Regions from separate parts of the Arthrobacter tecti genome, predicted to be linked through region 2. Evidence: riboswitches for the same ligand, from Rfam matches in the RefSeq annotation. Region 2 holds a riboswitch; the other holds the start of a gene.
The links. Region 2 has a riboswitch for thiamine pyrophosphate ahead of thiC (phosphomethylpyrimidine synthase ThiC). Riboswitches for the same ligand answer to the same signal wherever they lie in the genome.
Positions count from the first base shown of each region.

Region 1: another riboswitch for thiamine pyrophosphate. It lies ahead of ACX80C_RS01685 (bifunctional hydroxymethylpyrimidine kinase/phosphomethylpyrimidine kinase); the one in region 2 lies ahead of thiC (phosphomethylpyrimidine synthase ThiC).

Region 1 is NZ_JBTNCT010000001.1:357,366-361,890, reverse strand. Features, by position in the region: gene ACX80C_RS01690 (Rne/Rng family ribonuclease) at 1-2,618, shown strand, start outside; TPP riboswitch at 2,722-2,839, shown strand; gene ACX80C_RS01685 (bifunctional hydroxymethylpyrimidine kinase/phosphomethylpyrimidine kinase) at 2,831-4,390, shown strand.
Region 2 is NZ_JBTNCT010000003.1:69,154-73,678, forward strand. Features, by position in the region: gene thiC (phosphomethylpyrimidine synthase ThiC) at 104-1,849, opposite strand; TPP riboswitch at 1,844-1,953, opposite strand; gene ACX80C_RS05010 (CPBP family glutamic-type intramembrane protease) at 2,015-2,830, shown strand; gene ACX80C_RS05015 (hypothetical protein) at 2,996-3,178, opposite strand; gene ACX80C_RS05020 (hypothetical protein) at 3,211-3,591, opposite strand; gene ACX80C_RS05025 (mechanosensitive ion channel family protein) at 3,740-4,525, shown strand, end outside.

The DNA of each region.
Region 1 (4,525 bases), on a different contig from region 2:
GTACAACGCGCTCAAGGAGCAAGAAGGCAGCCGAAGACGTGGCCCCGGCGGCCGAAACTTCAACGCCGGCAGGTCCGACCGCCGACCCCCCGGCCGCGGAGGAAGCCCCTGCGGAGGAGGCGGCGTCCGAGTCCGTTGAACCCGTACCGGATGCCGGACTGGACCCGTTCGCGGTGCCGGACTCACTGGGTTCGCTGCTTTTTCACGCGCCGGACCTCAATACGGTCGTGCCCCGAAACACTGCCAAGGACGCGCCCGGCGCTGAGACGGTTACCGACGACGAGGGCGACGACGAGAGCGGACGCGGCCGACGCCGGAACCGCCGGAGCCGGAACCGTGCCGGGGATGGAGTCGCGGGAGATTCCGAGTCGTCATCGCAGGGTCCGGATGAATCCGCTGACTCTCCCGAGGCGGTGACGTCCCGCCGTCGTCGTCGCAGGCGGCGCGGCGAGGAAGATCTTGAGCTCACCGGCGGCCAGGATGACGATCCGCCCAACACCGTGACCCGGGTCAGGGCGCCGCGGCAGAACTCTGACGCGCCGTCGGACCGCGTCACCAGCGTCAAAGGTTCAACGCGCCTGGAAGCCAAGAAGCAGCGCCGCCGTGAATCACGGGATTCGGGCCGGCGCCGCCATGTCATCACCGAGGCGGAGTTCCTCGCCCGCCGAGAGTCGGTCGACCGGCAGATGGTGGTGCGCCAGCGCGACGACAGGATCCAGATTGCCGTCATGGAGGACGGCGTGCTCGCCGAACACTTCGTGTCCAAGACGCAGCAGGACTCCCTGATCGGCAACGTGTACCTCGGCAAAGTCCAGAACGTGCTGCCCAGCATGGAGGCGGCGTTCATCGACATCGGACGCGGGCGCAACGCAGTGCTGTACGCAGGCGAGGTCAACTGGGACGCTGCAGGCCTGGACGGACAGCCACGGCGGATCGAGCTTGCGCTGAAGTCGGGGGACTCGGTGCTCGTTCAGGTCACCAAGGATCCCGTCGGACATAAGGGTGCCCGGCTGACCAGCCAGATCTCATTGCCGGGCCGGTACCTGGTGTATGTACCGGGCGGTTCAATGACGGGTATCTCGCGGAAACTCCCGGATGTCGAGCGCAATCGCCTCAAGCGGATCCTGAAGGACCGGCTCCCGGAGAACGCCGGAGTCATTGTGCGCACCGCCGCCGAAGGGGCCAGCGAAGAGGAACTCACCCACGACATCAACCGGCTCAGGTCCCAGTGGGAGACGATCGAGGGTAAGGCATCGTCAACCAAGACGCTTGCCCCGGAGCTGCTCTATGGGGAACCGGACCTGACAATCAAGGTTGTCCGCGATGTCTTCAACGAGGACTTCTCGAAACTCATTGTTTCCGGCGAGGAAGCATGGGACACCATCGAGGCATACGTCATGTACGTGGCTCCGGATCTGGTTGGCCGACTTGAGAAGTGGACCCAGAACGAGGACATCTTCGCCGCACGCCGGATCGATGAGCAGATCCATAAGGCACTGGAGCGCAAGGTGTTCCTGCCCTCGGGCGGATCGCTGGTCATCGACCGGACAGAGGCTATGACCGTTGTGGATGTGAACACCGGCAAGTTCACCGGCAGCGGCGGCAACCTCGAAGAGACTGTCACCAAGAACAACCTCGAGGCAGCCGAAGAGGTTGTCCGGCAGCTTCGTCTCCGGGACATCGGCGGCATCATCGTCATCGACTTCATCGATATGGTCCTCGAAGCGAACCGCGATCTGGTGCTGCGGCGACTGGTCGAGTGCCTCGGCAGGGACCGCACCAAGCATCAGGTAGCCGAGGTTACCTCGCTCGGGCTCGTACAGATGACGCGTAAGCGGATGGGCACCGGTCTCCTCGAGGTCTTCGGTGAGAACTGTGAGCACTGCGCCGGCCGCGGCGTTGTCACGCACGATGAGCCGGTGGAACACCGCCGTCACGCTGTGTCTTCGGAGAATCACCAGCAGCACCTGCGCCAGGAAAAGATGTCCCGCAGCGAACGGAAGCGGAACCGCGTCAGGAACCAGCCGCAGGAGGAGCAGCCGCAGCCTGCCGAGCCAAAGGCCGACGACGGCGAACGCCAGGCACGTGCAGAAGCCGCACGTGCCGCGCTGGCAAACATTGCTGCTGCTACTCACGCCGCGCACGAACATGAGCACGAGCATGAGGGGCACAACGAACCGGCGGCGGCATCGAGCGCCGTGCTCACGATCAACGGTGAGAAGGTAAGCCTCCCACGGGCGGAATCGGCGCCTGGCTCCACCAGGGAAGAGCCGCGACTGACGCTGGAAAGCCTCACGGAAGCCTTCAACCGGTACCCATCGGCCGAATCCGTGGCTCGGCCGGAGACATCAGCTGAGGCTCCCCGTGGCGAGGACCAGACCGCTGCTCCGGCACAGGAAGAACAGCCCGGTTCCCGCGGGCGCCGCGCCCGGCGCCACCGTTCGGCCAGCAGCGCTCAGGGCTCTGCCTCGGACGCCACGATCGAACGCCGGGCAGGAGAGTCCAACAGTGCAGCGGGCACGCAGTACGTGGCCAAGGTGCAAAGGGACGCACCCAAAGCACCCCCGGCGGAGGAGCCGATGATCCTTGGAGTCGGAGTGCCTGCTTCCGACCTCTAAGTCTCACAGCAGCCGCTACAGGGCGCGCCGTCCCGGAAGGGAAGGCGTGCCCTGCGTCGTCTACAGGCAGGGCGGCGCCCCCTCCAGCCTGCGGTAGGGTAGACGCAGTGACACGCGGTGCCGGCATCTGCCGGCTGAGATGAAACGCGTTGAACCTGATCTAGAGATGGCCGCCGTCCGGTGGTCCTTGGCCTAGCGGAGGGATGTCGCGAATGAGTATTCGCACGCTCGTGCAGCACACAGAAGATTTTCAGTCCACCGTGCCCGGGGTACGGACCGTTCCCCGGGTGCTCAGCATCGCGGGTACCGATCCCACCGGCGGTGCAGGGATCCAGGCGGACCTCAAGAGCATCGGCGCCCACGGCGGGTACGGCATGGCGGCCGTCACTTCCCTCGTGGCGCAGAACACCCGGGGCGTCCGCTGTGTGCACACCCCGCCGTCGTCGTTCCTTCGTGAGCAGCTCACTGCGGTCAGTGACGACGTCGTGATCGATGCCGTCAAAATCGGCATGCTGGGGGACACACAAACCATCCAGACAGTCCGGGAGTGGTTGCCGCGGGCGGGAAGCGCCGTCGTCGTTCTTGACCCAGTCATGGTCGCTACCAGCGGTGACCGGCTGTTGGCCACTGACGCGGAAGACGCGCTGCGGGCGTTGGTGCCGCTTGCTGCGCTGGTAACGCCGAATGTTCCTGAGCTCGCGGTGCTGCTGAGCGAACCGGTCGCGACAACGTGGGAAAACGCACTCGAGCAGGGAAAACGGCTTGCTGCCGCCACGGGCACGGTTGTGCTGGTGAAGGGTGGACACCTTGGGGGTTCGGACTGTCCGGACGCACTGGTAGAGCCCTCGGACGGCCCGCCGCTGGTGACGGAGGTTGGCGGTCCCCGGGTGGCAACGCGGAACACCCACGGCACCGGCTGCTCCCTGTCCGCCGCGCTGGCGACCGTACAGGTTCGTACCCAGGATTGGCACAAGTCGCTTGTCCTGGTGAAGGACTGGCTACGCGGTGCCCTGGAACACGCGGACGAGCTCGAGGTAGGCCAGGGCAACGGGCCGATTCACCACTTCCACGCAATGGGGGCCCCTGAGACAACCGATCCCAGACCCTTCAGTGAGCGGGCCTGGGAGCTCACCGCGCAACACCGCGCGGCCATCGGGACGCTGGGGTTCGTGACATCGCTGGGAGACGGAACGCTGCCTGCGGACCAGTTCGCCTACTACCTCGCGCAGGATGCGCTGTATTTGCGGGACTATTCGCGGGTATTAGCCCGCGCCAGCTCCCTCGCTCCCACCGAGGCCGAGCAACTGTTCTGGGCAAGCGGGGCGAAGAACTGCCTTGAAGTGGAGTCCGAGCTGCACCGGACCTGGCTGGCCGGTAGCGAGACCATGCCCGAACAGGGCCCGGTCACCAAGGCGTATGTAGACCACCTCCTCGCGGCATCCGTCAATGGGAGCTACCCGGTTGTGGTCGCCGCTGTGCTTCCCTGCTACTGGCTGTATGCGCACGTGGGCAATACGCTCCACGCGCAATGGACTGCGGCGGGAGCCGGGCGGGAGCACGCCTACGCAACCTGGATGGAAACCTACGCCGACCCGGCTTTTGCCGAGGCCACATCGCAGGCAATCGCCTACGCGGATGCGGCCTTCGCCGGTGCTTCCGGGCTCGATCGGCGTGCCATGCTGGCCGCTTTCGAAGCCTCCGCCTGGTACGAGCACGAGTTCTTCGACGCGCCGACTCGCCTTGATTTGCGGGAATCCGCGAAATTGCCGTAATCTTGATCTTCGGTGCAGGCGCCCTCGTATGACTATTTCCGGGCGCCAGGACACCGCAAGTGCACAAGCACCTCCGGCTACGCTCATTTTCAGCGTACGGTCCCGGAGACAGTATGCAAACAGTTTTGATCGTCG
Region 2 (4,525 bases):
GCGGCAGCCCGTCGTCGTCGTCGTTCCACCGCATCGACTCTCCAATAGGTGACGTTTTGAAACGTTCAAACGGTCACCTATTGGAGAGTCGATGCTGAATGGGTTAGCGGGTGGGCAGCAGCACAGGGTCAGGGAGATAGACCTGCCCGCCGGCAGCACGGAACTCCTCGGATTTCGCAGCCATGCCGGCGATGGCGGCCTGTGCGTCTCCCGGTTCGAAAGAGGCCCCGAACTGGTCGCGGATGTCCTGGGAGATGCGCATTGAGCAGAACTTGGGACCGCACATGGAGCAGAAATGCGCGGTTTTGGCGGGTTCGGCCGGCAGGGTCTCGTCGTGGAATTCCTCGGCGGTGTCCGGATCCAGCGATAACGCGAACTGATCGCGCCAACGGAACTCGAACCGTGCCTTCGACAGGGCGTCGTCGCGTTCCTGTGCGCCCGGGTGGCCCTTCGCGAGGTCTGCCGCGTGGGCGGCGATCTTGTAGGTGATGACCCCGGTCTTCACATCGTCGCGGTTGGGCAGACCGAGGTGCTCCTTCGGTGTGACGTAGCAGAGCATCGCTGTGCCGTACCGGGCGATCTCCGTGGCGCCGATCGCCGAGGTGATGTGGTCGTAGCCGGGTGCAACGTCCGTGACCAGCGGCCCGAGCGTATAGAAGGGAGCGCCGTCGCACAGTTCCTGTTGCCGTTCGACGTTCTCGCGGACGAGGTGGAACGGGATGTGGCCAGGCCCTTCAACCATGACCTGGACGTCGTACTTCCAGGCGCGCTTCGTGAGTTCGGCAAGGGTGTCCAGTTCGGCGAACTGTGCGGCGTCGTTCGCGTCGGCGATGGAACCGGGCCGCAGCCCGTCGCCCAGGGAGAACGCGACGTCGTACCGGGCGAAAATCTCGCACAGCTCGTCGAAGTGCGTGTACAGGAAGTTCTCCTGGTGATGTGCCAGGCACCATCCGGCCATGATCGAGCCGCCGCGGGATACGATCCCGGTGACCCGCTGTGCCGTCAGCGGGACGTAGCGCAGCAGGACGCCGGCGTGGATGGTCATGTAATCCACGCCCTGCTCGCACTGTTCAAGTACGGTGTCGCGGAAGATCTCCCAAGTGAGCTCGTTGGCTTCGCCGTTGACCTTCTCCAGCGCCTGGTAGATGGGCACGGTCCCGATCGGCACGGGGGAGTTCCGGATGATCCACTCGCGCGTGGTGTGGATGTCGTCCCCGGTGGAGAGGTCCATGACGGTGTCGGCACCCCACTGGGTGGCCCACTGCATCTTGCTGACCTCCTCGGCGATGGAGCTGGTGACCGCCGAGTTGCCGATGTTTGCGTTGATCTTCACGAGGAACGCCTTGCCGATGATCATCGGCTCGGACTCGGGGTGGTTAACGTTGTTCGGGATGATCGCCCTGCCCGCGGCCAGTTCGGAGCGCACCAGTTCAACATCGCAGTTCTCACGAAGCGCGACGAACCGCATCTCCTCGGTGATGATGCCAAGACGCGCGTAGTGCATCTGCGTGACGCGCTTGCCCTTGCGACCTCGCAGCGGTTTCGGACGAGCGCCCTTCCACTCAGCGGAGGCGCGGCCGCGGCGCACGGCCGATTTGCCGTCGTCGACCAGGTTGCGTTCGCGTCCGCGATACTTTTCGACGTCGTTGCGTCCCCGGATCCAGGGTTTCCGCAGTGGGGCCAGGCCAATGGTGGGATCGCTGCCCGGTCCGGCTGTCCGGTAGACCCGCAGCGGAGGGTTCGGCACGCCGTTGGGCGAATCGGCGAGGGCAATCTCCGTCACCGGCACGGCAAGGGCATGCTCCTGGTCGTAGACATGGGACAGCGAATGCGAATCTAGTGCGCTCAAAGGACTCCTACTTCCTTCGCCGGCATTACCCGGACAGGTTCAACGGTCGCAGGCTGCGTCAGCCTGATCTCAGCCCCTGCAATGGGACACCCGTGTGGATGGAAATGACACTAACATGGCACTGGCCGGCGAGCGCGCCGCCCGCATCAGGCGTAAGCTCGAAGCATGATTGAAACGGCGAGCATCGACGCCCGCCCCCGGGTGTTGCCGGTAATCTCTGCCGCCCTTGTTTCCGTGTCCGGGTTTACGATGTTCGCGCTGGAGCAGCGGCTGATCGGTTATGCCGTGCTCGTCGCGGCGCTGGTAGTGGCAAATTTCTCCGGCCGGGCGCTGTTCAAGGACCTCTCACTGCTGGCCATCGGGCTGGCGATCATCAGTGCCGTACCCATCACCACGGACATCAGCTTCAGCCACATGACCATCATGGGCGCCGCGATGATCCTCGCAGTGGCGGTGCCTTACCTGCTCTCGAGGTTCGTATTCAAGGACCACGCGATCCGCTTCCCCGTCCTTACCGGCCAGAAGTGGACCCGGACCGAGCGCTGGTACCTGCTCGCCGTCGTCGTTATCGGGTATTTCCTGCTGCCCGTCTACATGATCCCTACGGGTGTGTATGAAAACTGGCCCGCCGCGTCGGATGCGGACACCATCGCGCGGCTGTTCCTCGGGACCAACGTCCTGGGCATCTGGGATGAGCTGTTCTTCATCTGCACGGCGTTCACGCTGCTGCGGCGCCACCTGCCGGACTGGCAGGCGAATATGTTGCAGGCGGTCCTGTTTACGTCCTTCCTGTGGGAGCTCGGTTTCCACGCTTGGGGGCCGTTCCTGATCTACCCGTTCGCGCTGATTCAGGCCTGGATCTTCTCGAAGACGAAGTCGCTCAGTTACATCGTCAGCGTGCACCTGCTCTTCGACTTTGTGCTGTTCCTTGTACTGCTGCACGCGCACAACCGCGAGTGGTTCGCGATCTTCCTGTACTAGTCTGGGTGGCCGCCGCAGCTTCGCAACGGATTCGTTGTCTTTCTGCGAACGGGGTTGGGCCGAACCTGCATCCGGAGCAGGTAAACAACGGATCCGCCGGTTACCCGCGAACGAGCGCGACGACGCTGCGCCTCCAGACCTCTCGGTGGGGCGTAGCAACCCTGATTAAAGCGGCTTCTCAGCGAGCTCCCTCACCCATTCAGGGGTGGGCTTGTTCAACTTGCTGTCCGTGGTGACTCGAAGTCGGGCGGCGAGGATCTGAACCTGCTCATCTTCCTGCGTCTTCGCGGCCTTTTGCGCAGTGCGCTTAGCCGCCTTCGCCTTACGGTCGTGAAGCGTGTCGCTCATGGTTGACCTCCTCTGCCGTTGCAGTTGTAACATCATTGTCTCCTACGCCCGCGCCATCGTCCACGGTTGGGCGGGTCGAGGATGATTTGCCACGCCGTCTGGAGCATCTCGGACTCCTCCTTTCCAGCCAGGTCGCTCTTTGCCAAGTGACCAAGCACCGCGAGTCCATGCTTCTTGCGCGCAGTGTTCTCGGAGGTGATGCAATCCAGCGCCCATTGGGCGCGGTGCCACCATTCAGAGCGCTGCTCCGATTCGCGGCGATGCAACAAGTTCTTATGCGCGAAATAAGCGGTAATGAGGGCGGCGGCCAGTATGGCCAACGGGCCGAAATCCGCCACGATCTCCCACCACTCGGTGCTGCTGGGCACAACGTCGACCGCAGAAGGCTCTGGCGTCCGCTCTGTGTCTCTCATAGTTGCCAACCTATCCGTGGCGGGCGACATTCCGGACTGCAGGCCGCGCAGGTGCGGGCGGTTAGGTTCGGCTCGCCAAGTGAATTGTCTCTCAGACGATTGGCGCCCGGTTGGACGTACCCCCGGGTGCTTCTGAGACGGTAGAACCATGGACTTTCTTGAGGCGATTGCTCCCATCCTTGCCACCGCGGGCGCGGTGCTTGCCGCCGTCGTACTGGGCTGGATCCTGCGCAAGGTCGCCACGCGCGCCCTGCGCAAGGTCCCCAAAATCCAGGAAGTGACGCGGAAGGCACGGGGTCCGCTGCAGGCGGTGCTCGCCGTCCTGGGCATCCGGATTGCGCTCGGCGCAACCGCGAGGGATACCCCGTGGTTCCCGCCGGTTGACTACGTGCTGGTCCTGGCGCTGATCTTCGCGCTGGCGTGGCTGCTGGTGGCCGTGCTTTCGATCATCGAAACGGTGGTGCTCCGGCATTACGAGAACTCGTCCAAGGATTATCGGCGCGGCCAGCGGCTCAAGACGCAGATCATGCTTGCACGGCGCGTGGCCGTGGCCGTGATCATCACGCTGGCGCTGGCGAGTGTGCTGTTGACGATCGATGAGGTGCGGGCGCTCGGCGCCGGCATTCTCGCCTCCGCAGGCCTGATTTCGATCGTGGCCGGCCTGGCGGTACAGAGTTCACTGAGCAACGTCTTCGCCGGTGTGCAGTTGGCGTTCACAGATGCCATCCGGGTGGACGACGTCGTGCTCGTCGAGGGCGAGATGGGCACCATCGAGGAGATCACCATGACCTACGTGGTGGTTCAGGCCTGGGATGAGCGGCGCCTCATTCTGCCGTCCACGTACTTCACGTCGACGCCGTTCGAGAACTGGACGCGGCGCCGCTCCGAGCTGCTGGGCACCGTGGAACTGGACCTTGACTGGCGTGTGCCGATT